Regions from separate parts of the Terrabacter sp. AAH1 genome, predicted to be linked through region 2. Evidence: predicted binding sites of a transcription regulator. Region 2 holds the regulator's gene; the other holds the start of a gene.

Region 1 (14,725 bases), on a different contig from region 2:
TCTGGCCCGCGCGGATGATGAGGTCCACCCCGCCGAGAGCGGGCGGGCCGGACTGCCCGCTCGAGCGGCCCTTGCCGTAGGTCATCACGAGGTCGCGGGCGACGAGGTCCCTGTCGGGGTGGCCCGATGCGTTGTCGAGGTCGTTGTGGCTCATGGGGGCAACCCTCGCCGGGAGGCCTGCCTGCCCACATCGGACCGCGGTCGGCTCTGCCGGCCGAGCGTGTACGACTCCGGTATGACGGCCCACCCGGCGGCCCACGACCCCGGCGACGACGACCCCGGCGACGACGACCCGCGCGACGGCATACGGCCCCGGGACGACGGCCGGCACGGCGAAGGGGCCGGGGACCGTGGTCCCCGACCCCTCCGGTCGGTCAGGGCGGTGCGGGCCGCCCCAGCGCTGGGTTCAGCGCTCGGTGCCGGTGCCGGTCATCCCCGAGTCCGGGTAGACCTGGTCGTCGGGCACCGTCGACGGGCCGGCGGTGACGTTGACACCGAGCGCCTCGTCGAGGGCAGCGCCCTCCGGCAGCTCCGGCAGGTCGTCTGCCGGTCGGTGCGCGTCGGGGTGGGCCATGTTGGAGAAGGTGAACTTCTCCTCCTTGCCCTCGCCCTCGGTGTCGACCTTGATGTACTGGCCCGAGGTGAACTCGGCGAAGAGGATCTTCTCCGACAGGGCGTCCTCGATCTCGCGCTGGATGGTGCGGCGCAGCGGGCGCGCACCGAGCACGGGGTCGTAGCCCTTCTTGGCGAGCAGGTCCTTGGCCGCGGGCGTGAGCTCGATGCCCATGTCCTTGTCCTTGAGCCGCTTGTCGAGCTTGGCGATCTCGAGGTCGACGATCTGCGTGATCTCCGCCTTGTTGAGGTGCGGGAACACGATGGTGTCGTCGACGCGGTTGAGGAACTCGGGCCGGAAGTGCTGCTTGAGCTCGTCGGTGACCTTGGCCTTCATCCGCTCGTAGTCGGTGCGGCTGTCGGGCCCGGACGAGAAGCCCATGTTGGCCTTGGAGATGTCCCTCGTGCCGAGGTTGGTCGTCATGATGATGACGGTGTTCTTGAAGTCGACCATCCGACCCTGCGAGTCGGTGAGGCGGCCGTCCTCGAGAACCTGCAGCAGCGAGTTGAAGATCTCCGGGTGGGCCTTCTCGACCTCGTCGAAGAGCACGACGGAGAACGGCTTGCGGCGCACCTTCTCGGTGAGCTGGCCGCCCTCCTCGTAGCCGACGTAGCCGGGAGGCGAACCGAAGAGCCGGCTCACCGTGTGCTTCTCGGAGTACTCGGACATGTCGAGCTGGATCAGCGCGTCCTCGCTGCCGAAGAGGAACTCGGCGAGCGTCTTGGCCAGCTCGGTCTTACCGACACCGGTGGGGCCGGCGAAGATGAACGAGCCACCGGGGCGGCGCGGGTCCTTCAGGCCGGCACGGGTGCGGCGGATCGCCTGGGACAGCGCCTTGACGGCGTCGTCCATGCCGACGATGCGCTTGTGCAGCTCGTCCTCCATGTGGAGCAGTCGACTGGACTCCTCCTCGGTCAGCTTGAACACCGGGATGCCGGTGCTGGCAGCCAGGACCTCGGCGATGAGCTCCTCGTCGACCTCGGCCACGACGTCCATGTCGCCCGACTTCCACTGGGCCTCACGGGCAGCCTTCTCCTGACGGAGGCGCTTCTCGTCGTCGCGGACGCGCGCCGCGCGCTCGAAGTCCTGGCCGTCGATGGCCGACTCCTTCTCACGCACCAGCGCGGCGATCTTCTCGTCGAACTCGCGCAGGTCCGGCGGAGCCGTCATCCGGCGGATGCGCAGTCGCGCGCCCGCCTCGTCGATGAGGTCGATCGCCTTGTCGGGCAGGAAGCGGTCGTTGACGTAGCGGTCGGCCATGTTGGCCGCCGCGACGAGCGCGCCGTCGGTGATCGTCACGCGGTGGTGTGCCTCGTAGCGGTCACGCAGGCCCTTGAGGATCTCGATGGCGTGCGGCAGCGTCGGCTCCTGCACCTGGATCGGCTGGAAGCGCCGCTCGAGGGCCGAGTCCTTCTCGATGTGCTTGCGGTACTCGTCGAGCGTCGTCGCGCCGATCGTCTGCAGCTCGCCGCGGGCCAGCATCGGCTTGAGGATGCTGGCGGCGTCGATGGCGCCCTCGGCCGCACCGGCACCGACGAGCGTGTGGATCTCGTCGATGAAGATGATGATGTCGCCGCGGGTGCGGATCTCCTTGAGGACCTTCTTCAGCCGCTCCTCGAAGTCACCGCGGTAGCGGCTGCCGGCCACGAGCGAGCCGAGGTCGAGGGTGTAGAGCTGCTTGTCCTTGAGCGTCTCGGGCACCTCGCCCTTGACGATGTCCTGGGCGAGACCCTCGACGACGGCGGTCTTGCCGACGCCGGGCTCGCCGATGAGGACCGGGTTGTTCTTCGTGCGGCGGGACAGCACCTGCATGACCCGCTCGATCTCCTTCTCACGCCCGATGACCGGGTCGAGCTTGCCCTCGCGGGCCGCCTGCGTGAGGTTGCGACCGAACTGGTCGAGCACGAGGGAGCCCGCGGGCGTTCCCTCGGCCTGGCCCTGGCCGACGCCGGCGCCGGCCTTCTCGCCGCTCTGGCCACCCTGGTAGCCGGAGAGCAGCTGGATGACCTGCTGGCGCACCTTGTTGAGCTCCGCGCCGAGCTTGACGAGGACCTGGGCAGCAACGCCCTCACCCTCGCGGATCAGACCGAGCAGGATGTGCTCGGTGCCGATGTAGCTGTGGCCGAGCTGGAGTGCCTCGCGCAGCGAGTACTCGAGAACCTTCTTCGCGCGGGGCGTGAAGGGGATGTGGCCGGTCGGGGCCTGCTGCCCCTGGCCGATGATCTCCTGGACCTGGGCCCGGACCGCTTCGAGCGAGATGTCGAGCGATTCGAGGGCCTTCGCGGCGACGCCTTCGCCTTCGTGGATCAGACCCAGGAGGATGTGCTCGGTCCCGATGTAGTTGTGGTTGAGCAGGCGAGCTTCCTCTTGCGCGAGGACAACCACCCTTCGGGCCCTGTCGGTGAACCGTTCGAACATGTTCTTCTCCTGACTGATCGAGAGACATCTCGATGCTATCCGTGCCCGCTGTCAGCGAGCACAACCCGACCAACGCGAGCCGGCCGCGTCCTGTTCCCATCCTGAGCGTGATCGGCTCAGGTTCCGCATCTGTTCGCCGTGGGCGGACAGATGTGGCCGCACCTACCTCTGTGGACGGCGCACCCCTACCCCGTTCGGGTCGCCGCCGTGCGGTGGGAGACGTAGCTCCCCGGCTCGGGGTCCGATGTCATGCCCAGACGATCCAGCAGACCGGGCCGCCCGCGTCCCGGTCCTCCACAGCCCGACGGTTCGGGGGCCGTGGCGCTGGAACCGGCGGGGCCGTCAGGGGGTGGGGGCGCTGCTCGCGAACTCGGCGTGGAGGGCCTTCACCTCGTCCTCGAGCTCGGGGGCCGGCCCGTCGACCACGGCACCGGGCACCACGTCGCGGATCGACAGAGCCGCCACGGGCGACGCGGGCGAGCCCCACGCCGACCGCCACTCGCCCAGCCGGGCCGAGCTGACGGCATACGCGATGCGCCCCAGCCCCACCCAGGCGTGCGCGGCCGAGCACATCGGGCAGTGCTCTCCCGACGTGTAGACGGTCGCCGCAGCCCGCTCGGCGGGCGTCAGGTGCGCGCCCGCCCACCGCGCGATGGCGAACTCGGGGTGCTGGGTCGCCTCGAGCGCGACGACGTGGTTGTGGTCCTCGAAGAGCACCTCTCCGGAGCCGGAGACGAGCACCGAGCCGAACGGTTCGTCGCCGCGCTCGAGGGCCAGCCGGGCGAGCGCGACGGCCCGCCGCAGGTGCTCGAGGTCCGTGGCCGAGAGGCTCATGCGACCCTCCCCGTCACGAGCGCGAAGGTCACGAAGGCGCCGCCGTCCGCCTCGAGCATCCCCTGGACGGCCGAGGTCACTGTGCCCTTGAGCTCCATGACGGCACGCTCCCACAGGAGCCAGTTCGCGCACGCGTCCTCCTGCGTGCGCGCCGTGACGCGGGTGAACGCGCGGCTGAACTCCCACTGGCTCCGCAGCCAGTCGGCGGTGTGCCAGGCAGCGGTCTCGGCGCCGACGACGCGGTCGATGTGCTCGGGGATCTCGCCGAGCTCGCGCACCTCGGTGGTGAGGGCGGGGGTGGCGACGCCGAGCTGGCCGCCGGGCTTGAGGAACTTCGCGAGGTAGGGCGGGTAGTGGTCCCCGGTGCCGAAGTACTCCCACGCGTCGATGCTGACGATGGCGTCGAACGAGCCGCGACCGAACGGCAGCGCGTGCGCGTCGACGCGCATGGGGAGCACCCGGTCGTCCACGCCCTCCTTCCGGAACACGGCGCCGGCCTCGCTCGGGTCGACCCAGAGGTCGGCCGCGACGACCTGCACGCCGTACTCCTTCGCGAGGAAGACCGACGTCGCTCCGAGGCCCGAGCCGAGGTCGAGCACGCGCATGTCGGGCCGCAGGGCGAGGTCGGCCGCGAGGTCCTCGAGCAGCCACAGCGGGTGCGGCCCCATGTCGAGGTCGACGAGCCACTTCGCGTCGTACTTCGCCGACCTGGGGTAGGCGGCTCGGGTCAGGTGGTCGAGGGCGGGCATGGGTCGATCCTCCGTGACGAGAACGTATGCCGTCGAGCGAGTTCCACGGGTCGAGTTGCCTTGCGTCGCGGGCTGGTCGGGCTGCTAGCCGTCGTCCCGGACGCGAACGAGCACGTCGGGGGTCAGCCCGGCGACCGAGGTCTGGCCCGAGAGGGCGAGCTGCAGGTCGAGCTCCGCGCGCAGGTTGCGCAGCACCTGCGAGACACCGTCGGCGCCTGCGAGGGCGAGCCCGTAGACGTGCGGGCGACCCACTGCGACGGCAGTGGCTCCGAGTGCGAGGGCAATGAAAGCATCTGCACCGCAACGGATCCCGCTGTCGAAGATGACGGGCATCTGTGAGCCGGCACCGCGCACCGCGGTGACCACACGTGGCAGCGCGTCGAGCGCCGCGACCGACCGGTCGACCTGGCGCCCCCCGTGGTTGGAGACGTAGACGCCGTCGACGCCTGCGTCCACGGCCCGCAGCGCGTCGTCCGGGTGCAGGATCCCCTTGAGCACGATCGGCAGCGACGTCAGCGAACGCAGTCGCGGCAGGTCGTCCCACGTCAACGACGGTCGGCTGAAGACGTCGAGGAAGGTCTCGACGGCGGCACGGGGCTCGGGGGCGGTCAGGTTGTGCCGCGTGTCGCCGGGGTGGTTGCGCGACATCGAGAGCAGCGTCGCGACGGCAGCGGGCGTGGGCCGGGGCCGCGGCTGGGGCGTCGCCGCAGCGACCCGCTCGGCGACGAGCCGACGGAACACGGTGTCCGACGTGTACTGCGCGATGCCCTCGCCGCGCGCGAACGGAAGGTGCCCGAGGTCGAGGTCGCGGGGCCGCCAGCCGAGGTATGCCGTGTCGAGCGTGACGACGAGCGCCTCGCTGCCGCAGGCCTCGGCGCGCGACACGAGGCTCTCGACGAGCTCGTCGTCGCTGCTCCAGTAGAGCTGGTACCAGTGGCCGGAGCCGGCGAGCGTCCGCGCGATGTCCTCCATCGGCACCGATGCCTGCGTGCTGATGATCTGGGTGACGCCCTGCTCACGCGCCCCGCGGGCGACGGCGAGGTCGGCCTCGTCGTGGGCCATCGACAGCACCCCGATCGGTGCGACGAGAAACGGGCTCTCGTGGCGCCGACCGAAGAGCTCGACCCCGAGGTCGCGCTCCGTCGTGTCGACGAGCATCCGCGGCGCGACCCGCCAGTGGGCAAAGGCCTGCGCGTTGGCCGAGGCGCTCGCCTCGGACCCTGCAGAACCGGCCACGTAGGCAAAACCCCTGCGGGACATCACCTTTCGAGCGGCTTCCTCGAGTCGCGTGCCATCGGTCGGCACCTCCGGACGGTGGCCGAAGGCGCCCGCGCGGTAGATGGCGGACTGCACGGCCCGGCCGAACCCCTCAGGCGGCATACCTGCTCCTCACGTCGCGGTCCGGCGCCTCGTCACGTCCGGCCCATCCTGCTACGGGCGGCGCCTGCGCGGGCGGGTCACCAGGTGACCGAGATGGTCTCGCGCCACCAGCGCTCCAGGTCGTTGACGGGGTCGGAGGCGCCCCGGCTCCAGAGGCGCAGGTAGAGGTCGACGGGTCCGCCCCGCCACTCGTGGTCGCGCTCCGACACGTCCACCGCGTCGGGTCGCACCCGCCTCGTCTCGATCGGCCGGCCGGCTGCAAGGTCGACGAGCCACGCCACGTCGCAACCGTCGGGGGCCACGAGCAGGCGCGTCGGGTCGGTGGACCTGTCGGGGGAGGCGCCCTTGCGACTGCGGGTGATGAACCCGACCAGCAGCTCGTCGATGCCGTCGACGGCGACCTCCGGCGAGATCCACGTCTCGTCGGCGCGCGCGGGCCGGCGCAGCCGGGCGCCGAGGGCGTCGACCGCGTGGATCGTCGTCTCGTGGCACTGCCGGCGGGTCCAGAACAGGCGGGCGGGAGGCGCGTGCTCGAGGAAGACCAGCGCCTCGAGGTCGTCGGGCGCGTCGACGATCGCCTGCAGCAGGTCGGTGGCGCCCTCGTCGAACCACCCGAGCACGTCGGCCGACGCGCGGCCCTCGGCCTCGAGCGGCTCCGGTGGGTCGATGGGGGCTCCCCGGAGCTGGCTCGCGGCCCAACGGTGCACCATGCCCTGGTGGGCGACGAGGTCGAGCACCGTCCAGTCCGGGCAGGTCGGCACCGGCGCGTCGAGGCCTGCAGCCATCGCGTTGGCCCGCAGCACCGTCGACGCCGAACCGAGCCCGTCGCCCAGGACGTCCAGGGTGAGCCCGAGCGGTCCCGGCGACTGCAGCGCGTCGTCGGCGAGCGAGACCATCACAGACCCTGGACGTGTCGGGCCAGCAGGGCGAGGGCGTTCGAACCCTTCTCGTTGGCGACCTTGCCGTCGGGCGAGGAGTAGGTCAGCCGCAGCAGCACGTTGCCGACCTGCACCACCCCGATGTAGTCGTGCACCGTGCCGGCGGCGGACGTGCGGGTCAGGTCGACCCGGCCCAGCGGCATACCTTCGGCGACGTCACGTCGCTCGTTGGCGACCGCCGTCGTCACGCCGTTGGCCGCCTCGGGTGCCCGACACGACGCGGCGGCGGCCAGCACCGGCTCGACGGCCCTCGCGGCGGCGGCGAGGTCGGGGTACGTGATCGCGGCGACGTCGGCGCGGGTGCCCGTCGCTCCCGTCCAGGAGCGGGCGTACGCGTCCGGCCCGCTCGTCCTCGTCAGCCGCGGCGTCCCGGGGCACGCCGCGACGTCGGCGGTGTCGCCGGAGGGCGCGCGGGTCAGCCCGGACACGTCGTAGCCCTCGAGGTATGCCGCCACGGCGTCGGCCGGGTGCACCCGGGGCGGGGTCAGGCTCGACGGGGGAGCGAGCGGGTCGTCCGTGGTGGCGGTCGCCGCCGGAGTCGTGGCGATGCCCCGCGTGGACGGGGTGACGACCGGCATCGTGGCCGCGGCATCGGAGCACGCGGCCAGCAGCGGCACGACGACGAGCGGCGTCACGGCGGCGAGGAGGGCTCGGGCGGTCGGTCGACGCATGGCAGCGAGTCTGCCCCATGGCGCCCCGACGGCCGGGGAGCGGGCGGGCACGGAGGGCGGGCGGGCACGGCGGCGGTAGATTTGCCGGGCGGGGCGGCCACCGCCGGCCCGCGCACCCCCGACCTGCGGGCCCGGCACCCCGGACCCGACCGCCCGTCACCACCCGAGCACCACCCGGAGGCCCCCGTGGACGCCAGCGACCTGCTGCGCAACTCGCTCCTGCAGCTGTCCAAGCAGGAGAAGATCCGAGACGTCATCGAGAAGGCGCCCGTGTCGCGCTCGGTCGTCAAGCGCTTCGTCCCGGGCGCGGAGCGCGCCGACGTCGTCGGCGCCGCCGCGGAGATCGCGGCCTCCGGCCGGCTGTCGACCATCGACTACCTCGGCGAGGACACCACCGACATCGCGCAGGCGCGCCACACCCGCGACGCCTACCTCTCGCTCCTCACGGCCCTGCGCGACCAGGGACTCACCGAGGGCGGCACGGTCGAGGTGTCGCTCAAGCTGAGCGCGCTCGGCCAGGCGCTGCCGGGCGACGGCAACGCCATCGCCCTCGACCACGCCCGCGAGATCTGCGACCTCGCGCAGCAGTCGGGCACCACGGTCACCCTCGACATGGAGGACCACACGACCACCGACCTCACGCTCGATGCCCTCCGTGAGCTGCGTGCCGACTTCCCGACGGTGGGCGCCGTGCTGCAGGCCTACCTCTACCGCACCGAGGCGGACTGCCGTGACCTCGCGCACGCCGGCTCACGCGTACGCCTGTGCAAGGGCGCCTACAAGGAACCCGAGTCGGTCGCCTTCCAGGCCGGCGCCGAGGTCGACAAGTCCTACGTGCGATGCCTCAAGATCCTCATGCAGGGCGAGGGCTACCCGATGGTCGCCTCGCACGACCCGCGCCTCATCGAGATCGCCGGGGCGCTCGCGGGCCAGGCCGGCCGCGACCCGAAGTCGTTCGAGTACCAGATGCTCTACGGCATCCGGCCCGAGGAGCAGAAGCGCATCGCCGACCGCGGTGACCAGATGCGTGTCTACATCCCGTACGGCCAGGAGTGGTACGGCTACCTCATGCGCCGCATGGCCGAGAAGCCGGCCAACGTCATGTTCTTCCTGCGCGGCGTCGCGACCAAGAGCTGAGTGGGGGCCACGATGACGACGACGGCCATCTTCGGCGCGGGGGTCATGGGCGAGACCCTCGTCTCCGGCCTCATCCGCTCGGGGCGCACGCCCGGCGACCTCGTCGTCACCGGGCGCAGCCCCGACAAGGTCAACGCGCTCGCCGAGCGCCATGGCGTACGCGTCCTGCCGAACTCCGAGGCCGCCGACGTCGCCGACACCCTCGTGCTGTGCGTCAAGCCGCAGGACATGGCCGGGCTGCTCGACGAGATCCGCGACCACGTGGCTCCCGGGAACGTCGTCGTGTCGCTCGCGGCCGGCATCACGACCGAGTACCTGGAGTCGCGCCTGCCCGAGGGCACCTCGGTCGTGCGCGTCATGCCGAACACCCCGGCGCTCGTCGACGAGGGGATGGCGGGCATCGCGCCGGGAAGCCACTGCACCGACGACCACCTCGCCGAGGCCGAGGCGCTGCTCAGCTCGTGCGGTCGCGTCGTGCGACTGGCCGAGAAGCACCTCGACGCGGTCACCGCGATCTCCGGCTCCGGCCCGGCGTACATCTTCTACGTCGTCGAGGCGATGATCGAGGCCGGTGTCGTGCTCGGCCTGCCGCGTGCGACGTCGACCGAGCTCGTGGTCCAGACCCTCTACGGCGCGGCGACGATGCTGCGCGAGACCCACGAGCACCCGACGGTGCTCCGTGAGCAGGTGAGCTCGCCGGGTGGCACGACCGTCGCCGCCCTGCGCCAGCTCGACGACCACAAGGTGCGTGCCGCCTTCGTCACGGCCATGGAGGCCGCGGCGGCTCGCTCCAAGCAGCTGGCGTCCGGGCAGGCCTGAGCGGCCGGCAGCACGCCGACCCCTCGGCTCGTCAGGTCGCGGGTGTGGGCGTGCTGACGGAGCCCCAGACGTAGCGCTGGTCGGGCATGACGACGCGGTAGCTGCGGTGCTGGGCCGTCGTGTACGTGTAGGTGTAGCGCCCGGTGCTCGACGGACAGGTCTACGTGAGCGGTCGCCAGGTCCGACGTCGTCGTGTTGAGCGAGGCTGTCGTCAGGGGTGCCCGCGCGCTCAGCGGGCGCCAGGTCCACACCCCGAGGTGGTCGGTGTAGGACACCTCGGGGGGGTCCACGACCGAGCCGATCGCAGGTGACGTCAGGGGCGCGTGCGGGCACAGTGGAGACGTGAGCGCACCCGACGACGACGTCCCCGCCCCTGCGCCGACCGCAGCCCGTGCTGCCAGCGGGTCGGACCCGGCAGCCGCCCCCGGTCCCCGGATGCACCTGCACGCGGTCACGCCCGACGACTGGGAGTCCCATCGCGACGTGCGGCTCGCGATGCTCGATGACGCCCCCGACGCCTTCTGGTTCACCTACGCCGACGAAGCCGTCTACGACGAGGCCGACTGGCGAGAGCGGATCGAGGGAGCCTGGCTCGTGCAGGCGCGCGACGCCGACGGCGTCATCGGGAGTGCGGGGCTCGGATCCCACTGGGAGCCCGAACGGGCAACGACGGCAACGCTCTTCGGCATGTACGTGGCGCCGCGGGCACGCGGGAGGGGTGTGGGTGAGGCCTTGGTCCACGCGGTGCTCGACGAGGCGAGGCGGCTGGGCAAGTCGGAGGTCGTCCTCGAGGTGACCAGCTCCAACACGGCAGCCGAGGCCCTCTACACCCGCTGCGGGTTCGAGCGGACGGGAGCCGTCCACGACCACCCTCGGCGCCCCGACCTGAGCGAGATCGAGATGACGCACCGGCTCTGAGCGGCACTGGCGGGCAGTGCGGTTCGTCGCCGGGTGCCGCGGTCGCCGAACGTTCACCGACCTGCTGGTGCGCTCGCGTGCTGGGTCGTGCGATGGTGGACCACATGACCGACATCACCGTGCGTCCCCTCGGCGAGGACGACTGGGAGGACTACCGCTCCGTCCGTCTCTCCGCCCTCCGAGAGTCGCCCGAGGCGTTCGTGGCCACCGCCGACGAGGAGGAGGCCTACGACGAGGCCTTCTGGCGTGAACGCATGCAGCGGTCGGCGCGCCTCGTCGCCGAGAGCGACGGCAACGCCGTGGGCGTCGTCAGCGTCGGCACCGCCAAGGCGACGGACGGGGCGGCCGGGGAGCTCTTCGGCCTGTGGGTGCGCCCCGAGGCCCGCGGCCTCGGCGTCGCCACCCGCCTCGTCAAGCACGGGGCGGCGCTCGCCGCCAAGCGCGGCAACTCGCACCTCGTCTACTGGGTCGGCACCGACAACGGGCGCGCCGTCGCCTTCGCGAGCGGCATGGGCTTCCGGCCCACCGACTACCGCCGGCCGATGGGCGTCGTCAGCGAGGAGGACGGCGACGAGGAGGTCGCCATGGTGCTGCCCCTCGGCGACGACCCCGGCCCCCACCCCCGCCTCTGACAGCGGGCCATCCAGCCACCCGCGAACCCACCCTCCCGTATGCCGGGAGGGTGGGTTCATCCGTGCGACAGGCGGTTCCGCTCACGGTCGAGCGGCGAACCGCTCGATCAGCTCGGTGGGTCCGCTCACGATGAGCATGTGGTGCGCCGAGATCTTCGTCTGCGGGACGGCATACGTGAAGTCCTCGCCGGGAGCCTTGACGCCCACGATCGTGACGCCGTACTTGCGGCGCACCTGGCTCTGTTCGAGCGTGAAACCGATGGTCTCGCTCGGCGGCTTGAGCTTGACGATGGCGAAGCCGTCGTCGAACTCGATGTAGTCGAGCATCTTGCCGTTGACGAGGTGGGCCACCCGGCGACCCGAGTCGGCCTCGGGAGAGATGACGTGGTGCACGCCGATGCGGTCGAGGATGCGCTTGTGCTCCGGCGACATCGCCTTGGCCCAGATCGACGGCACCCCGGCGTCGACGAGGTTTGCGGCGGCGAGCACCGACGACTCCACCGACGAGCCGATGCCGACGATCGCGATCTTCGGCTCGGCGTCGCGGATCATGTCGAGGCCCGAGGCGTGCGACAGGTCCGCGTGCACGACCTTCGCCACCTTGTTGACGTAGCTCTCGGCGATCGCGTTGTCGCGCTCGACGGCGATGACCCGGTGCCCGAGACGGGTCAGCTCGAGCGCGACGGCAGAGCCGAAGCGTCCCAGCCCGATGACGATCACGTCGTCGTCGAAGAGCCGGTTGCGGCCCATGGGTTGTACCTCCGTCGTCGGTGGCGCGTTTCCGCGATAGCGTCTCAATCATGCCAACTCAGGCCAGGGTCGTCTGGGACTCCTCCTTCACGAGGTACAACTTCGGCCCCACGCACCCGATGGCACCGGTGCGCCTCGACCTGACGGCACGGCTCTGCGACGCACTCGGTGTCTTCGACGTCGACGGCGTCGAGGTCGTCGGCGCCGACGAGGCCACCGACGATCTGCTGGCCACGATCCACGACCGCGACTACCTCGCCGCGGTCAAGGCCGCGTCCGCCGACCCCCGTTCGGCCGACGAGGCCTATGGTCTCGGCACCGACGACGACCCTGCCTTCGAGGGCATGCACGAGGCGAGCTCACGCGTGGTCCAGGGCACCGTCGACAGCTGTCGCGCCGTCTGGGAAGGCACCGCCGCCCACGCCGTGAACTTCACCGGCGGCCTGCACCACGCCATGCGAGGAGCCGCCAGCGGCTTCTGCGTCTACAACGACATCGCCGTCGGCATCCAGTGGCTGCTCGACCACGGCGCCGAACGCGTCGCCTACGTCGACGTCGACGTCCACCACGGCGACGGCGTCGAACGCATCTTCTGGGACGACCCGCGCGTGCTGACCATCTCCGTCCACGAGACCGGCCGCGCGCTCTTCCCCGGCACCGGGTGGCCCGGCGACGTCGGCGGCAAGGACGCCGAAGGCACCGCAGTGAACGTCGCACTCCCGCCCGGGCTCTCCGACGCTGGGTGGCTCCGCGCCATCCATGCCGTCGCCGTCCCCGTCGTCCGCGCCTTCAAACCCGACGTCCTCGTCACCCAGCACGGCTGCGACACCCACACCGAAGACCCCCTCGCCCACTTCGCCGTCACCGTCGACGCCCAACGAGCCGCCGCCGACGCCATGCACCGCCTCGCCCACGAGGTGTGCGACGGGCGCTGGGTCGCGCTCGGTGGAGGCGGCTACGAGGTCGTCGGCGTCGTGCCCCGCACCTGGACCCACCTCACCGCGATCGCCGCCCACGCCCCCATCAAGACCACCACCCCGATCCCCGAGGACTGGCGCGCCCACGTCGAGCACGTCTTCGGACGCCCCGGACCACGCCGCATGGGCGACCTCACCGCCGAGGACGGCCCCCTCTGGTGGCGCTCCTGGGAGATGGGCTACGACCCCGGCAGCGAGGTCGACCGCGCCGTCATGGCCACCCGCACCGCCGTCTTCCCCCTCCACGGACTCGACATCCACTTCGACTGAATTGTTGGCGCCTGCTTCGCCCGGCGCGTGCCGCTTCGCCCCTGAGCCGTCGTCTTCCTCCGCTCCGCTCGCTCGTTCCTCGCTCGCTCCGCTTCGTCCAGACGACGCCGGCGCCGCGGCGGCCTGCGGGTTGAAACTGCGACTCGCTTCGCTGCGTCCAGGCGACGCCGGCGCCGCGGCGATAACTGTTTGGTCGACAGCAGTGTGAGCGCCTAGCCTTGTCCCACGGCGATGACGGGCCTGACGATCCTGAGCCGAGCACGACCAGAGGCCGCCCGCGATCCGCGGCGGCGAAGGTGTGGTGGCACAGCGACATTCCCCATCGCCCACACCTCCGGGGCATCAACCCTCTGGAGGTGAACGGAATGCAACCAACCCAACCCACGACCCTTGCTCCGCGCGTGCTCGCGCGGGACCTGGGCTCCGTCGAGCCCGGCAGCCATGCCACCCTCGCCGGCTGGGTCCACCGACGGCGCGTGCTCGCGAGCGTCACGTTCCTCGTGCTGCGCGACCGCTCGGGCCTGGCGCAGGTCGTCGTCAAGGACGAGGAGACCATCGCGCAGCTCGCCGGGCTGCCCGAGGAGACGGTCGTCGAGGTGACCGGCAGCGTGTCGGCCAACGCGAGCGCACCCGGCGGCGCCGAGCTCGTCGAACCGACCGTCACGCCCCTCACCGAGCCGGCAGCCGCACCACCGGTCGAGCTGTGGCGTCCGACCTTCGGCGCCGGACTGCCCACCCACCTCGACCACGCCGCCGTCACGCTGCGGCACCCGAGGCACCGCGCCGCCTGGCAGATCGCCAGCGCCTCGATGCGCGGATTCCGTTCTGCGCTGGGCTCGCTCGAGTTCACGGAGATCGCCACGCCGAAGCTCGTCGGCACGGCCACCGAGTCGGGCGCCAACGTCTTCACCGTCGACTACTTCGGCCGCACCGCCTACCTCGCGCAGAGCCCGCAGCTCTACAAGCAGATGCTCGTGGGGGTCTTCGAGCGCGTCTTCGAGGTCGGCCCGGTCTTCCGCGCCGAACCGCACGACACGGTGCGCCACCTCGCGCAGTACACCTCGCTCGACGCCGAGCTCGGGTTCATCCGCGACCACCGTGACGTGCTGGCCGTCCTGCGCGCCGCGGTCGCCGGCATGGTCGAGGGCATCACCACGTATGCCGGTGACGCCGCTGCGCTCCTGGGCGTCGAGCTGCCGCAGGTGCCCGACGAGTTCCCCGTCATCCACTTCAGCGATGCCCTCGCGAGGGTCGGGGCCGACCCCGACGAGCCCGACCTCAGCCCGGCGCACGAGCGCGCCCTCGGGGAGTGGGCCCGGGCGGCATACGGCTCGGACTTCCTTGCGGTGGAGGGCTATCCGATGGGCAAGCGGCCGTTCTACACCCACCCGCAGCCGGGCGACGAGCGGTGGAGCAACAGCTTCGACCTGCTCTTCCGCGGCCTCGAGCTGACGACGGGCGGGCAGCGGCTGCACCGGCCGTCGGACTACGCCGCCGCCATGGCGCGCACCGGCACCGACCCGGCGGTGCTGGCCGGCTACCTCGACGCCTTCGCGCACGGCATGCCTCCGCATGGCGGCTTCGCGATCGGTCTGGAAAGGTGGGTCGCGCGCCTCACG
Region 2 (14,725 bases):
CGCCGACTATCCCGAGGCGCTCGCGGTGGCGATGGTGGAGCAGGGCCTCGACCTGCGCAGCCGCGAACGGCTGGAGATGCTCGCGGCCCGCGACGACGTGCTGCTGCTGCACCGCGACCTGCTCGACGGCGTGCAGGGCGTGCTCGACGCGCTGTTCGGCCTGAACCGGGTGTGGATGCCGCACCCGTTCCACAAGTGGCTCGACTGGGAGGAGTCGCTGCTGCCGCATCGGCCGGACCGTCTCGCCGCCCGCATCCGGCAGCTGCTCGTCGCCGGCCCGCACGATGCCGTCCGCGCGCTGGTCGCTCTGGTCGACGAGACGTACGTCCTGGCGCGAGAGCACGCCCCGGCCGCCGACGTGACGCAGCTGCGCCAGGCCTTCGAGCTCCGCAGGGTCGTCTGACGCCGCTCCGGAGTCCCTCGGCAGAAAGTCCGCAGGTCGAGGAACAAAGCCCGCGAACCAAGAGTTGAGTCGAGTGAACGCAAGATTTGCGAGTCCGGCTTTGACAACCACGGGTCGGGCGGAGCACATTGAGCGAGGGCCAGTTTCCGGACAGCTACCCCGGGACCGGCAGACACCGGACCCATCCAGACCATCAAGGAGTCACCCATGGCACGTGCCGTCGGCATCGACCTCGGTACCACCAACTCGGCCGTCTCCGTCCTCGAGGGCGGCGAGCCGAGCATCATCGCGAACGCCGAGGGCGGGCGCACGACGCCGTCCGTCGTCGCGTTCTCCAAGAACGGCGAGGTGCTCGTCGGCGAGGTCGCCAAGCGCCAGGCCGTCACCAACGTCGACCGGACGATCCGCTCCGTCAAGCGCCACATGGGCACCGACTGGAAGTCGCCCGAGATCGACGGCAAGACGTACACGGCGCAGGAGATCAGCGCCCGCATCCTGCAGAAGCTGAAGCGCGACGCCGAGTCCTACCTCGGCGAGACCGTGACCGACGCCGTCATCACCGTCCCCGCGTACTTCGACGACGCCGAGCGCCAGGCCACCAAGGAGGCCGGTGAGATCGCGGGCCTCAACGTGCTGCGCATCGTCAACGAGCCCACCGCCGCGGCGCTCGCCTACGGCCTCGACAAGGGCAAGGAGGACGAGCTCATCCTCGTCTTCGACCTCGGTGGCGGCACGTTCGACGTGTCCCTCCTCGAGGTCGGCAAGGACGCCGAGGACGGCTTCGCCACGATCCAGGTGCGCGCCACGAACGGCGACAACCACCTCGGTGGCGACGACTGGGACGACGTCGTCGTCCAGCACCTCATCACGCAGGTGAAGAACAAGACCGGCCAGGACCTGTCCAAGGACAAGATCGCCATGCAGCGCCTGCGCGACGAGGCCGAGCGCGCCAAGAAGGAGCTCTCCACCGCGACGAGCACCAACATCTCGGCGCAGTACATCTCGATGACGCCCGAGGGTCCGATCCACCTCGACGAGACCCTGTCGCGCGCGCAGTTCGAGCAGATGACCAAGTCGCTCCTCGACCGCACGAAGGCCCCGTTCCACAAGGTCATCGAGGACGCCGGCATCAAGGTCTCCGACATCGACCACGTCGTGCTCGTCGGCGGCTCGACCCGCATGCCGGCCGTCTCGAACCTCGTCAAGGAGCTGACCGGCGGCAAGGAGCCCAACAAGGGCGTCAACCCCGACGAGGTCGTCGCGATGGGCGCGAGCCTGCAGGCCGGTGTCCTCAAGGGTGAGCGCAAGGACGTCCTGCTCATCGACGTCACGCCGCTCTCGCTCGGCATCGAGACCAAGGGTGGCCTCTTCACCAAGCTCATCGAGCGCAACACCGCGATCCCGACGAAGCGCTCGGAGATCTTCAGCACCGCCGACGACAACCAGCCGTCGGTCCTCATCCAGGTCTTTCAGGGTGAGCGCGAGATCGCCCAGCACAACAAGTCGCTCGGCACCTTCGAGCTGACCGGCATCGCGCCGGCCCCGCGCGGCGTGCCGAAGATCGAGGTCACCTTCGACATCGACGCCAACGGCATCGTCAACGTCAGTGCCAAGGACCAGGGCACCGGCAAGGAGCAGAAGATGACGATCACCGGCGGCTCGGCCCTGTCGAAGGACGAGATCGACCGCATGGTCAAGGACGCCGAGGCGCACGCCGACGAGGACAAGAAGCGCCGCGAGGAGGCCGAGGTCAAGAACCAGGCCGAGCAGCTCGTCTTCTCGACCGAGAACTTCCTCAAGGAGTCCGGCGACAAGATCCCCGCCGACGTGAAGACCCCGGTCGAGGAGTCGCTCGCCGACCTCAAGGCCGCCATCGCCGAGGGCTCCGAGGCCAGCGCCGACGACATCAAGGCGAAGGTCGAGGACCTCAACACCAAGTCGCAGGCCATGGGCCAGGCGGTCTACGCGTCCGAGCAGGCGGGCGCCGGCGCCGCGGGCTCCGCTGACGCCCAGGACGGTTCGCACGCTGGTGCGTCGGCGGGCGCGTCGGCCGGTGCCGACGACGACGTGGTCGACGCCGAGGTCGTCGACGACGACGAGGCCAAGGAAGCCAAGTGACCGAGTCGACCGACCCCACCGGCAACGGCCCGACGGGCGAGCAGCCCGACGTGACCGCCACGGGTGCACAGGGTGCCGGCAGCGGTGACGCTGCCGGCGCCCCGGGGCCGGCCGCCGACGAGGCGCCGGCTGACGGCAAGCGCCACCACACGTACTACGAGGGCGGCTCCGGCGCCTCGTCCGAGCCCGGCGGCGAGGACGAGTACGACCACGCCCCCAAGGGGTCGGCCGCGGCGCAGGAGTCCGAGGAGTCGGAGGGCGTCGCCCTCGCCGAGGAGGACACCATGGCCGCGACGTTGCTCGCGGACCTGCAGCGACTGCAGGCCGAGTACGTCAACTACAAGAAGCGCGTCGACCGCGACCGTGAGGTGATCCGCCACTCCGCGGTCGGCAGCGTCGTCGAGTCGCTGCTGCCGGTGCTCGACGACATCCACATGGCCCGGCAGGCCGGCGACCTCGCCGCGGGGCCGTTCGCCGCGATCGCCGAAAAGCTCGAGGCGACGCTGGGCCGCTACGGCGTCGAGCGCCTCGGCGAGGCCGGTCAGGAGTTCGATCCCAACGTGCACGAAGCCCTCATGCACGTCGAGGCCGAGCTGCCCGAGGGTGCCACCGGCACGACCGTCGTCCAGGTGCTGCAGCCGGGATACCGCATCGGTGACCGGCTCGTCCGTGCCGCGCGGGTGTCGGTTGCCGACCCCGCCTGAGACGTCCGCCGCCGGGCTGCACGCGCAGCCCGGCGGCATACCCGATGATGGGAGCAGCGTGAGTCCCACCGTGACGAAGGAGGTGCGCCTTGGCTAGCCAGGACTGGTTCGAGAAGGACTTCTACGGCATCCTCGGCGTGCCCCAGGATGCCGATGCGGCGACGATCAAGAAGACGTACCGCAAGCTCGCCCGCACCATGCACCCCGACCACAACGTCGGCGACGCCAAGGCGGAGGAGCGCTTCAAGGAGATCGGCGAGGCGTATGCCGTCCTCTCCGACCCCGAGCAGCGCCGCGAGTACGACGCCATCCGCGCCATGTCGCACGGCGGCGCCCGCTTCACCGCGGGTGGCCCCGGTGGCGGCGGCGCCGGCTTCGAGGACATCTTCTCCGCGTTCGGCGGTGCCGGTGGCGGTGGGCAGCGCGTGCGTTTCAGCACCGGCGGTGCCGGTGGCCAGCCGAACCTCGAGGACATCCTCGGCCAGATGTTCGGTGGCGGTGCGGCCGGACCCGGCGCCGGCTACGGCGGCTACGGAGCCCCCGCGGGGCCCCGCCCCGGCGCCGACGTGCAGGCCAGCACCCGCATCGGCTTCCGCGACGCCGTCGAGGGCTCGACCGTCTCGCTCAGCTCGCCCGACCTCGGCCGCATCAACGCCCGCATCCCGGCGGGCGTCAAGGACGGCCAGCGGATCCGCCTGCGCGGCAAGGGGCGTCAGGGTGATCCTGGCGCTCCGGCCGGCGACCTGATCCTCACGGTGTCCGTCGACAAGCACCCCGTCTTCGGGCGTGACGGTGACAACCTGACCATCGACCTCCCCGTCACCTTCGCCGAGGCCGCGCTGGGCGCGACCGTCGCGGTGCCGACCCTCGACGGTGGCCAGGTCAAGGTCAAGGTAGCGGCCGGTACGCCGAGCGGCCGGGTGCTGCGCCTCAAGGGGCGCGGCGTGAAGCGCGGCGACCACACGGGTGATCTGCTCGCCAAGGTGCAGGTCGTCGTGCCGCAGCGGCTCACCGACGAGGCCCGCGAGGCCGTCGAGAAGATGGCCGCGGCCGAGAGTGGCCACGACCCGCGGGCCGAGCTCTTCGAGCGCGCCCGCGCCTGACGGCATACGCGACGAACCACACGAACGACGAGGAGGAGGAGGTGGCTGGAATGGCTCGCAGGAGCGCCCGACCCGGCGGCCACGACGACGACGCGCCCGTCTTCGTCATCTCCGTCGCGGCCGAGCTGGCCGGCATGCACGCGCAGACCCTGCGGCAGTACGACCGGCTCGGCCTCGTCTCGCCGTCCCGCACGCGCGGCGGCGGCCGTCGCTACAGCTCGCGCGACGTCGCGCTGCTCCGCGAGGTCCAGCGCCTCTCGCAGGAAGGCGTCTCGCTCGCCGGGATCCAGCGCATCCTCGACCTCGAGAACCACGTGAACGCGCTGCAGTCGCGTGTCCAGGAGCTGACCGAAGAGCTGAGCACGGCCCGCGCGGCCCTCGCGGCCGGGGCCTCGGGCGCACGGGTCTTCGCCGTCGGTCCGCGCGGGGAGGTCGTGGCCGTCCGGCCCGGGCAGCGCCCGCCGCGCACGCCCGCCTCGCAGGCGCTGGTGGTCTGGCGCCCGGAGCGCTAGCGACCAGCGGACGCCGGCGCCCGAGCCGGCCCCCTCGTCGGTGCCGTGTGCAACACTGTGCCAGCCTCGAGCAGACGGGGTGTCTGTCCCGCTGTATGCCGCCGGAGGCCGTTGCGTGTTCCACTTTCCGGAGGTCGTGTGACCCCCTCATACCCCGACGGTGACTCCGTGAACCGAGTCCCGGGGTCCGATCTCGGCGCGCCCGTACGCCGCTCGGTCGAGATGCAGGAGCTCTTCGCCCGCCACGACTGGTCCGCGACGCCGCTGGGGCCGGTCGAGGCCTGGCCCGACAACCTGCGCTCCATCGTCGACATCTGCCTGTCGTCGGGCTTCCCCATGCTCGTGTGCTGGGGGCCCGAGCTGACCATGGTCTACAACGACGGCTACCGCACCCTGCTCGGCCGCAGCAAGCACCCGGAGGCCCTCGGCCGCCCGGTGCGGCAGGTCTGGCCCGAGGTCTGGGACGTCATCGGCCCCATGTTCGACGGGGTGCTCGGGGGTGGGCCCGCGACCTGGGTCGAGGACGAGCTGCTCGTCGTCGACCGGTTCGGCTTCCTCGAGGAGGCCTACTTCACGTGGTCCTACGGCGCCATCCACGACGCCGACGGCCACGTCGCCGGCATCCTCAACGTGGCCGTCGAGACGACCGACAAGGTGCTGGCGGTGCGCCGCGCCGGTGCCGCGCTCGAGCTGTTCCAGGCGCTCATCGTCGCGACGGCGCCCGAGGGTCGCGAGCAGGTGCGCGAGCGCACCCTCGAGGTGCTCCGCAGGCAGACCGCAGACCACCTGGACGTCGACCTCGTCTGGGTCGACGGCAGCGGCTCCGCCGCGCTCACGGGTGACGCCGAGCCCGGCGTGCACGTCGTCCCCGTGCTCGAGCCCGGACTCTCCGAACCCACGGCTCTCCTGCGGTTCGGGGCCAACCCACGCAGGCCCTGGGACGCCCAGCTGCAGGCGTACGCCGAGCTGTGCGCCTCGCACGCCGCGACGGCCCTGAGCGGCGTGCGTCGACGCGCCGACGACCGCGCGCGCGAGGAGGCCCTCGCCGAGCTCGACGTCGCGAAGTCCGACTTCTTCGCCAACGTCAGCCACGAGCTGCGCACGCCGCTCGCGCTCATCGCCGGGCCGGTGCAGGACGCCCTGGCCGCCGACGCCCTCGACGCCGACACGCGCCGTCGGTTCGAGATGATCGCGCGCAACTCAGAGCGCCTCACCGGGCTCGTCGACCGCATCCTCGACCTCACCCGCGTCGAGGCCGGTGCGGTCGAGCCGCACCCCGTCGCCGTCGACGTCGCGGCGGTGACCGACGGCGTCGCCGCCAACTTCCGCCCGGCCATCGAACGGATGGGGCTCGACTTCGTCGTCGAGCGCGGCGACCTCCCACGGCAGGCGTACGTCGACGTCGACATGTACGAGCGCATCGTGCTCAACCTGCTGTCCAACGCGTTGAAGTTCACGCCCCAGGGCCGGATCGGGCTCTCCCTGAGCGGTGACGAGGCCGGCTACGTGGTGTCGGTCAGCGACACCGGCATCGGTATCCCCGAGAAGGACCGCGACCACGTCTTCGACCGGTTCCGGCAGCTCGCCGGCAGCGACGAGCGCCGCTCGCGCGAGGGGGCCGGCATCGGGCTGTCGATCGTCCGGCAGCTCGTCGGGCTGCTCGGCGGCAGCATCTCCCTCGACACGGGCGAGGGACGGGGGAGCACGTTCACCGTCCGGTTGCCGTGGGGACAGCCGCCGACGCAGTCGGCCAGCCGGCCGTCGATCACGCCGCGGCCGGCGGAGTCGTTCATCAGCGAGGCGGCGGCCTGGGCCGGCCCCGACGAGGGCGACGCGGACACCCCCGCGCGTGCCGTCACGGGACGTCCGACCCTGCTCGTCGTCGAGGACAACCCGGACATGCGCTGGCACGTCACCCGGCACCTGCGTGACGACTACGACGTCGTCACGTCGCGTGACGGCGTGGAGGCTCTGGCCCGGATGCGGGCCGCCCGCCCCGACATCGTGCTCGCCGACGTCATGATGCCGCGGATGGACGGCCTGACCCTCGTGCGCGAGATCCGCGAGGACCCCACCCTGCGAGACCTGCCCGTCGTGCTCCTGTCGGCGCGCGCCGGCGTCGAGGCGAGCACGATCGGGCTGACGATGGGTGCCGACGACTACGTCGTCAAGCCGTTCGACCCGACCGAGCTGCGCGCCCGGCTCTCCGCCAACCTCGTCCGGTCGCGCTCGCGCTCGCGCGACGCCGCCTGGCTGCGCGCCATCCTCGGCGCCATCCAGGAGCCGCTCGTCGTCGCCGACGCCGAGGGCACCGTGGTCGAGCTCAACGGGGCCTTCACCCGCGACTACGGCTGGTCGCTGGCCGACGGGCCGTTCACCCCGCCCTACCCGTGGTGGATCCCGGCCGACGAGGCGCCCGCCGAGAACGAGGCGCACGCTCGCCGCGTCGAGCTGCTGCGCACGGGCCAGCCCTTCCTCGACGAGCACTACCGCATCCGGAGGAAGAGCGGGGGAGAGGCGTGGGTGCACACCCGGGCCGCGAGCGTCCCCGAGACGGCCGACCACGCCGGCTTCGTGCTCGGCGTGGCCCGCGACGAGACCCGCGAGCGCGAGTCCCGGATGCGCCGCGAGCTCGCCGGCCGGGTCGCCGTCGAGCTCGCCGCCGCGGAGGGGCTCGACCAGGCCCTGGCCACGGCCGTCACCGGTTTCACCGTGCTCTTCGACGGCGAGGTGACCCTCCGGGTGGCCGACGACAAGGGCGACGTCGTGGTGCTGTCGCCCCGTGGCCGCGTGCAGCCGTCAGAGCTCGACGACGCCGTCCGCGAGGGCCTCGAGTCGTCGCCGCACGGCCACGACGTCCTCGTCGGTGACAAGCGTGAGGGGCTGCTGCTCCTCCCGACGTCGCAGGACTCGGAGTGCCGTGCGTGGGTGCAGTTCGACGAGCCGCGCATCGTCGGCAGCGACGAGCTGATCGTCGGCGACCTGCTCGCCCAGATCCTCGGCCAGGCGGTCGACCGGGTCGTGGCGAGCCGGGCCCGCGCCGAGAAGGAGCACCAGCTCGAGCAGGCGATCGAGAGCCATCGGCTGATCGGGCACGCGGTGGGGGTGCTCATCGAGCGCCACCGCGTCACCGCCAAGCAGGCGTTCGAGATGCTCCGGCAGGCCTCGCTCCACCGCAACATCAAGCTGCGCGAGATCGCAGCCAGGGTCGTCGAGAGTGGTCAGGACCCCGACTCGGCCTGAGCCGGGTCAACGCAGCGGTTGGTTTCCCCGGACCGCGGCGAGCAGGCGAGCGAGGACTCCCGGCCGGCTCGCCGCGGCTCCGTCGGGCATCGCGGAGAGCTCAGGCGCCGACGTGGGGGCCGTGCCCGCGCGGGGGGCGTCGGCGCAGTCGGCCATGTCGTAGCCCTGCCGGAACTGGGTCGTGCCGAAGCGGGCGTTGGTCAGCTCGGTCGCGAGGCGGGCGGCGTCCATGGTTCCGAGCGTAGGGTCAGGAGCGTGTCCGGGCGCGCGAGACGGCATACGGGAGCGGCGCGCCACGCACGTAGTTGAGTGGAATACACTCAACTTGCCACCGGTTGTCTCCAGTGACTCCCTTCCCCGCACCAGGAGAACGCATGGACCTTCAGCTGACCAACAAGGCTCAGGAGGCCTTCGCCCAGGCCGCGACCACCGCGGCCGGCAAGCACCACCCGAACATCGAGCCGGCCCACCTGCTGCTCGCGTTGGCAGCCCAGAGCGGCACCACCACCCCCGCCCTGCTCACCGCCGGTCGCTCGAGCGTCACCGACGCGACCACCGCGGCCGAGCGGGCCATGGCGACGATGCCGCAGGTCACCGGCGGCACCCAGCAGCCGCAGCTCTCACCCACCGCCGCGCGCGTGCTCCAGCAGGCGCAGCAGTACATGACGGCGATGGGCGACTCGTACGTCTCCACCGACCACCTGCTGCTCGCCATCGCGCGCACGGGCCAGTTCGGCCTCGACGCCGACGCGATCGAGAAGGCCATCCCCGAGCTGCGCGGCGGCCGCCCCGTCACCTCCGACAACCCCGAGGGCACCTTCGAGGCGCTCGCCAAGTACGGCACCGACCTCACGGCCCGGGCCCGCGACGGCAAGCTCGACCCCGTCATCGGCCGCGACGCCGAGATCCGCCGGGTCGTGCAGGTGCTGAGCCGCCGCACGAAGAACAACCCCGTCCTCATCGGCGAGCCCGGCGTCGGGAAGACGGCCGTCGTCGAGGGCCTCGCGCAGCGCATCGTCGAGGGCGACGTGCCCGAGAGCCTGCGCGACAAGACCCTCTACTCCCTCGACCTCGGCTCGATGCTCGCCGGTGCCAAGTTCCGCGGCGAGTTCGAGGAGCGCCTCAAGGCCGTCCTCGAGGAGATCCAGGGCAGCGACGGGCAGATCGTCACGTTCATCGACGAGATCCACACCGTCGTGGGCGCGGGCGCCGGCGGCGAGGGCGCGATGGATGCCGGCAACATGCTCAAGCCCATGCTCGCCCGAGGAGAGCTGCGCCTCGTCGGCGCGACGACGCTCGACGAGTACCGCAAGCACATCGAGAAGGACGCCGCGCTCGAGCGACGCTTCCAGCAGGTCTTCGTGGGTGAGCCGTCCGTCGAGGACACCATCGCCATCCTCCGCGGCCTCAAGGAGCGCTACGAGGCCCACCACAAGGTGACGATCGCCGACTCGGCCCTCGTCGCGGCGGCGAGCCTCTCCGACCGCTACATCTCCGGGCGCCAGCTGCCCGACAAGGCCATCGACCTCATCGACGAGGCGGCCTCGCGCCTGCGCATGGAGATCGACTCGAGCCCCGTCGAGATCGACGAGCTGCGCCGTGCCGTCGACCGCCTCAAGATGGAGGAGTTCGCGCTCGAGCAGGAGACGGACGCCGCTTCGCGCGAGCGCCTCGAGCGCCTCCGCAAGGACCTCGCCGACCGCAGCGAGGAGCTGGCCGCCCTCAACGCGCGCTGGGAGGCCGAGAAGTCCGGCCTCAACGCCGTCGGTGAGCTCAAGGCCCGCATCGACGACCTGCGCACCCAGGCCGACCGCCTCCAGCGCGAGGGCGACCTCGGCGCCGCCTCGAAGATCCTCTACGGCGACATCCCGACCCTCGAGAAGGACCTCGCTACCGCGCAGGAGCGCGAGGCCGCCGCCACCGCGTCCGATGAGACCCCGATGGTCAAGGAGGAGGTCGGCGCCGACGACATCGCCGACGTCATCTCCGCCTGGACCGGCATCCCGGCCGGCCGGCTGCTCGAGGGCGAGTCGGAGAAGCTGCTGCACATGGAGCAGCACATCGGCGCGCGGCTCATCGGCCAGACCGACGCGGTGCGCGCCGTGTCCGACGCCGTCCGGCGCACCCGTGCCGGCGTCTCCGACCCCGACCGCCCGACGGGCAGCTTCCTCTTCCTCGGCCCCACCGGCGTCGGCAAGACCGAGCTCGCGAAGAGCCTCGCCGACTTCCTCTTCGACGACGAGCGCGCCATGGTGCGCATCGACATGTCCGAGTACTCCGAGCGCCACTCGGTCGCGCGCCTCATCGGTGCGCCCCCCGGCTACGTCGGCTACGAGGAGGGTGGCCAGCTCACCGAGGCCGTGCGCCGCCGGCCCTACTCGGTGATCCTGCTCGACGAGGTCGAGAAGGCCCACCCCGAGACCTTCGACATCCTGCTTCAGGTGCTCGACGACGGCCGCCTCACCGACGGCCAGGGCCGCACGGTCGACTTCCGCAACGTCATCCTCGTGCTCACCTCCAACCTCGGCTCGCAGTTCCTCACCGACCCGCTGCTCAGCCCCGAGGCCCGCCGCGAGTCGGTCATGGGGGTCGTGCGCTCGTCGTTCAAGCCCGAGTTCCTCAACCGGCTCGACGAGGTCGTCGTCTTCGACGCCCTGAGCCGCGACGACCTCGCGCACATCGTCGACCTGCAGGTGCGGGCGTTCGCGTCCCGGCTGTCCGACCGTCGGATCACCCTCGAGGTCACCGACGCGGCCCGGCTGTGGCTCGCCGAGCGCGGCTACGACCCCGCCTACGGTGCCCGGCCGCTGCGCCGGCTGGTCCAGCGCGAGATCGGCGACCGGCTCGCCCGGGGCCTGCTCTCGGGCGACGTGCGCGACGGCTCGACCGTCACCGTCGGGGTCGACGAGGCGGCCGAGCAGCTCACGCTCGGCTGAACACCTCTGCGTCCCAACCGAACTCGCGTGCCGCCGCCACGTTGTCCTCGCGGTCGTCGGTGAACCACACCTCGCTGCGGGCCAGCTCGCGCCCGAGGTCACCCTCGATCGCGCGGTGGGCGGCGGCATACGCGAGGGGGTCGGGCTTGGCGACACCGAAGTCGGCGGTGTTGAGCAGCCCGTCGAAGAGGCGCCCCAGCCCGAGCAGCTCGAGCTCCGCCGGCACGTTGTCGGTGCCGTTGGTGAAGACGTAGGTGCGGTGGCCCGCCGACCGCAGCGCCTCGAGCCGCTCGACGGTCTCGTCGATGGCGGTGCCGCGGTTGGCGCGCCAGGCCTCCATGTGGTGCCGCACCCGGGCGGGCTCGGCGGTGGCGTCCTCGAGCGCGGCGCAGATCGCCGAGTACCAGTCATCGAACGTCTGCCGGCCGGTGATCGTCGGCAGCAGCAGGTCGGCGTGGAACGCGGTCGCCGCCACGTGACCCGACGGCAGGCTCAGCGCGGCCTCGATGGCCGCGCTGGGGTCACCCGGCGCGAAGTCGCGCACGACCCCGTCGAGGTCGAAGACGTAGGCCGTGTGTCCGGTCACGCCGTCGTGTCGCGGTGCGCGCGCCGTTCGTCCCGGTCGTACCCGTCGCCGCGCTGGGCCGCCGGGTCGACGGTGTCGCCGGTGTCCCCAGTGCCGCCGGTGCCGCCGGTGCCGCCGGCCTCCTGGTCGTACGGCCGCTCGGTGGCGGGCAGCTGCTGGGTGCGGTCGGAGTGCGTGCCTGCGGCGGTCCGCTCGTCGTCGGCCCACGTGGCGGTGCCGTCGGCGACGCTGCCCTCGGCGCGCCCGGTGACGACGTCGGCGCGGGACGGGCCCTCGCGCTCGCGCCACTCGGCCTCACGGCGGGCGAGCTCGGCCTCGCGCGTGTCGAGGCCCTCATGGCGGGCGGCGAGCTCGCTCTCGCGGCGGCGCAGGTCGTCGTCGCGCAGGCCGGCCTCCTCGAAGCGGCGCTCGTGCTCGAGGCGCGCGGTCTCGGCGCTCTCCTCGACCTCACTGATGCGCGCCGAGGCACGCTCCTCACGGCGCAGGCGGGCACGACGGCGGGCCGAGGCGGACAGCAGGGCCCAGCCGAGGGCGAAGAGCAGCACCGCGACCGCGCCGTAGAGCACGAGCTCGATCGGTGAGGCGTCACGCGAGAACCCGAACGCCGTGACCGTGACGGGACCGGCTGCGCCACGGGTCGCGAGGTATGCGACGACGCCGGCTCCCGCGCCGGCCAGCAGCAGGATGACTCCGAGCAGGGCCATGGGTGGTGCTCCTTCGTCAAGGGGCGGGGTGGTCCCGCCGTGAACGTCCCCGACCCTAGCCATACCCACATTCGCCCGTCGGTCCGAGAGCGAGCCGGTGCGCTCGGTTAGCCTGACCCCCATGCGCACCCCGGGAAAGCTCGCCGCCGCCGTCCTCTCGGCGCTGTGCGTCGTCTCCGTGGCGTCCTGCGCGAGCGACGGCGACCCCGCTCCGGAGCAGACGCAGCTGTCGCCGGCCCAGCGGCTCGCGGCCGCCAAGGCCAAGGTCGACGCCGCGACGTCCGTGCACCTCAAGCTGGCGAGCGCGAACGTCCCGCAGGGCGCGAGCGGTGTCGTCTCCGCCGACGGCTGGGGCAAGCACCCCCCGGCGTTCAAGGGCACCTTCAAGGTGACGCTCAAGGGCATCCAGGCAGACGCCGAGATCACGTCGGTCGACGGCAAGGTCTACGCGAAGCTGCCGCTCATCCCGGGCACCAACGAGATCGACCCGAAGCAGTTCAACCTGCCCGACCCGGCGGTGCTCTTCTCCACCGACAAGGGCCTGACGAGCCTCCTCACCGCCACCACGTCGCCCACCGCGGGCGAGCAGGTGCGCCAGGGCTCCGAGGTGCTGACGACGATCAAGGGCACGGTCCCGGGCAAGGCGGTCACCGACCTGTTCCTCATCGGCGACAGCAGCGGCTCCTTCACGGCGACCTACGGGCTCACCGACTCGCAGGAGCTGCGTCAGGTCGCCATCGCGGGCCCCTTCTTCGGCGCCGGCTCGGCGTCGACCTACACCCTGACGCTCGACCAGTACGGCCAGCCCGTCACGATCACCAAGCCCTGACGCGGTGACGCAGCCCGCCGGCACGCACCGGCTCGCCCTCCTGTCGGCGGCGTCCGCCGCGGTCGCCCTCGCGGCCGCCGACACCTACGTCGTCGTCCTCGCCCTGACCGACATGATGGCCGGGGTGGGCATCGGCATCGACGCCCTGCAGCGGGCGACGCCGATCATCTCCGGCTTCCTGCTCGGCTACATCGCCGTGCTGCCGCTCATCGGCCGGCTCTCCGACCTGCTCGACCGTCGCCGCATCCTGCTCGGCTGCCTGCTCGTCTTCGTCGTCGGCTCGGCGGTCACCGCGCTCGCGGTCGAGATGCCGGTCCTCGTGACGGGCCGGGTGCTGCAGGGCATCGGTGGCGGTGGCCTCGTGCCGGCGACCCTGGCGCTCGTCGCGGACCTGTGGCCGGCCGACCGTCGCGGCACGCCGCTCGGAGTCGTGGGCGCGGTCCAGGAGCTCGGCTCGGTGCTCGGGCCCGTGCTCGGCGCAGTCGTGCTCGCGTGGTCCGGCTGGCGGGCGATCTTCTGGCTCAACGTCGCCGCTGCGCTGATCCTGTATGCCGTCATCCGCGTCCTCGGGCCGGGCCACCCCGGTCGGACGGCCGGTCCGGCCGAGGCTGCAGGGGGTCCACGGCGCACGGGTGGCCTCGAGCGTGCGCGCACCGTGGCTGCCGTGGTCGTCGCGGTGCTGGGCGCCGGTGTGACGGGCCTGGCGCTCGCCGCACCCCAGTCGCTCGTCACCGACGTCGCCCTCGGCGCGCCTTTCGTGCCGTTCGCCGGCCAGTCCCGGGTGGCGACGCCGATCGGGCTCGTGGGCCTGGGGCTGCTCCTCCTCCTCGCCGTGCTCACCGCCGCGCGCTGGTGGGCCGTGCTGCGCCGCGCCGACCTCTTCGGCGCCCTGCTCGTGGCCGTCGCCCTCGGCAGCCTCGTGCTGACGTTCGCGGCGTCCGACCCGGAGAAGGAGGTCGTCGGTCCGCTCGGCTACACCCTCCTGCCGGTCGGGGCGCTCGCCCTCGCCGTGCTCGCCTGGTGGCACCGCACCGCTGCCGACCCCATCGTGCCGCGCGGGGTGGTCGGCGGCCGGGGGCTGCGCTCGCTCGTGGTGAGCCTCCTCGTCGGCGCCGCCCTGGTCGCCGTCGTCGTCGACGTCCCCCTGCTCGCGCGTCTCACCGACAGCTACGACGAGACGGGTGCGGCGCTCGTGCTCGTCCGCTTCCTGCTCGCGGTGCCGGTCGGCGCGCTCCTCGGCGGCTGGTCGCTGCGCCGTCTCGGCGACGGGGCCGCCTCCGCAGCCGGACTGCTGCTCGCCGGCGGGGGGCTGCTCGTCATGTCGCGGTGGACGCTCGACTCGGTCGGTGACACGGTGCCCGCCACGGTCGTGCTCGTCGTCGTGGGCCTCGGCATGGGCCTGGCCCTCGCGCCGGTCAACAACGCGGCGCTGGCCGACTCGCCGTCGCACGCGCACGGCGTCGCGAGCTCGCTCGTGGTCGTCGCCCGCATGGTCGGCATGGTCGTCGGTCTGGCCCTGCTCACCACCATCGGGCTCAGCCGCTACTACGACGCCGTCCGCCTGCTGCCCGACCCGCTCGACACCGA

Evidence for each region. Region 2 encodes HspR, which represses chaperone genes until heat shock. Its sites were predicted from a motif close to AAGTTGAGTCNNNNNGACTCAACTT; they were not measured.
Region 1: ACXR8F_RS15155 (ATP-dependent Clp protease ATP-binding subunit) is a predicted target of HspR. The motif match lies at 3,130-3,154, and genes of this name have one in related genera.

What each region holds. Positions count from the first base shown of each region.
Region 1 is NZ_JBTJJV010000010.1:16,679-31,403, reverse strand. It holds gene ACXR8F_RS15160 (ABC transporter ATP-binding protein) at 1-154, opposite strand, end outside; gene ACXR8F_RS15155 (ATP-dependent Clp protease ATP-binding subunit) at 407-3,031, opposite strand; gene ACXR8F_RS15150 (nucleoside deaminase) at 3,374-3,865, opposite strand; gene ACXR8F_RS15145 (SAM-dependent methyltransferase) at 3,862-4,614, opposite strand; gene ACXR8F_RS15140 (alpha-hydroxy-acid oxidizing protein) at 4,699-5,994, opposite strand; gene ACXR8F_RS15135 (maleylpyruvate isomerase N-terminal domain-containing protein) at 6,072-6,890, opposite strand; gene ACXR8F_RS15130 (hypothetical protein) at 6,890-7,603, opposite strand; gene ACXR8F_RS15125 (proline dehydrogenase family protein) at 7,790-8,740, shown strand; gene proC (pyrroline-5-carboxylate reductase) at 8,753-9,559, shown strand; gene ACXR8F_RS15115 (N-acetyltransferase family protein) at 9,902-10,477, shown strand; gene ACXR8F_RS15110 (GNAT family N-acetyltransferase) at 10,582-11,109, shown strand; gene ACXR8F_RS15105 (potassium channel family protein) at 11,191-11,859, opposite strand; gene ACXR8F_RS15100 (acetoin utilization protein AcuC) at 11,910-13,106, shown strand; gene aspS (aspartate--tRNA(Asn) ligase) at 13,472-14,725, shown strand, end outside.
Region 2 is NZ_JBTJJV010000015.1:39,631-54,355, reverse strand. It holds gene ACXR8F_RS18425 (hypothetical protein) at 1-403, shown strand, start outside; gene dnaK (molecular chaperone DnaK) at 611-2,521, shown strand; gene ACXR8F_RS18415 (nucleotide exchange factor GrpE) at 2,518-3,225, shown strand; gene ACXR8F_RS18410 (DnaJ C-terminal domain-containing protein) at 3,315-4,328, shown strand; gene ACXR8F_RS18405 (heat shock protein transcriptional repressor HspR) at 4,379-4,840, shown strand; gene ACXR8F_RS18400 (ATP-binding protein) at 5,009-8,083, shown strand; gene ACXR8F_RS18395 (hypothetical protein) at 8,090-8,314, opposite strand; gene clpB (ATP-dependent chaperone ClpB) at 8,458-11,019, shown strand; gene ACXR8F_RS18385 (HAD family hydrolase) at 11,006-11,605, opposite strand; gene ACXR8F_RS18380 (hypothetical protein) at 11,602-12,309, opposite strand; gene ACXR8F_RS18375 (LppX_LprAFG lipoprotein) at 12,431-13,138, shown strand; gene ACXR8F_RS18370 (MFS transporter) at 13,143-14,725, shown strand, end outside.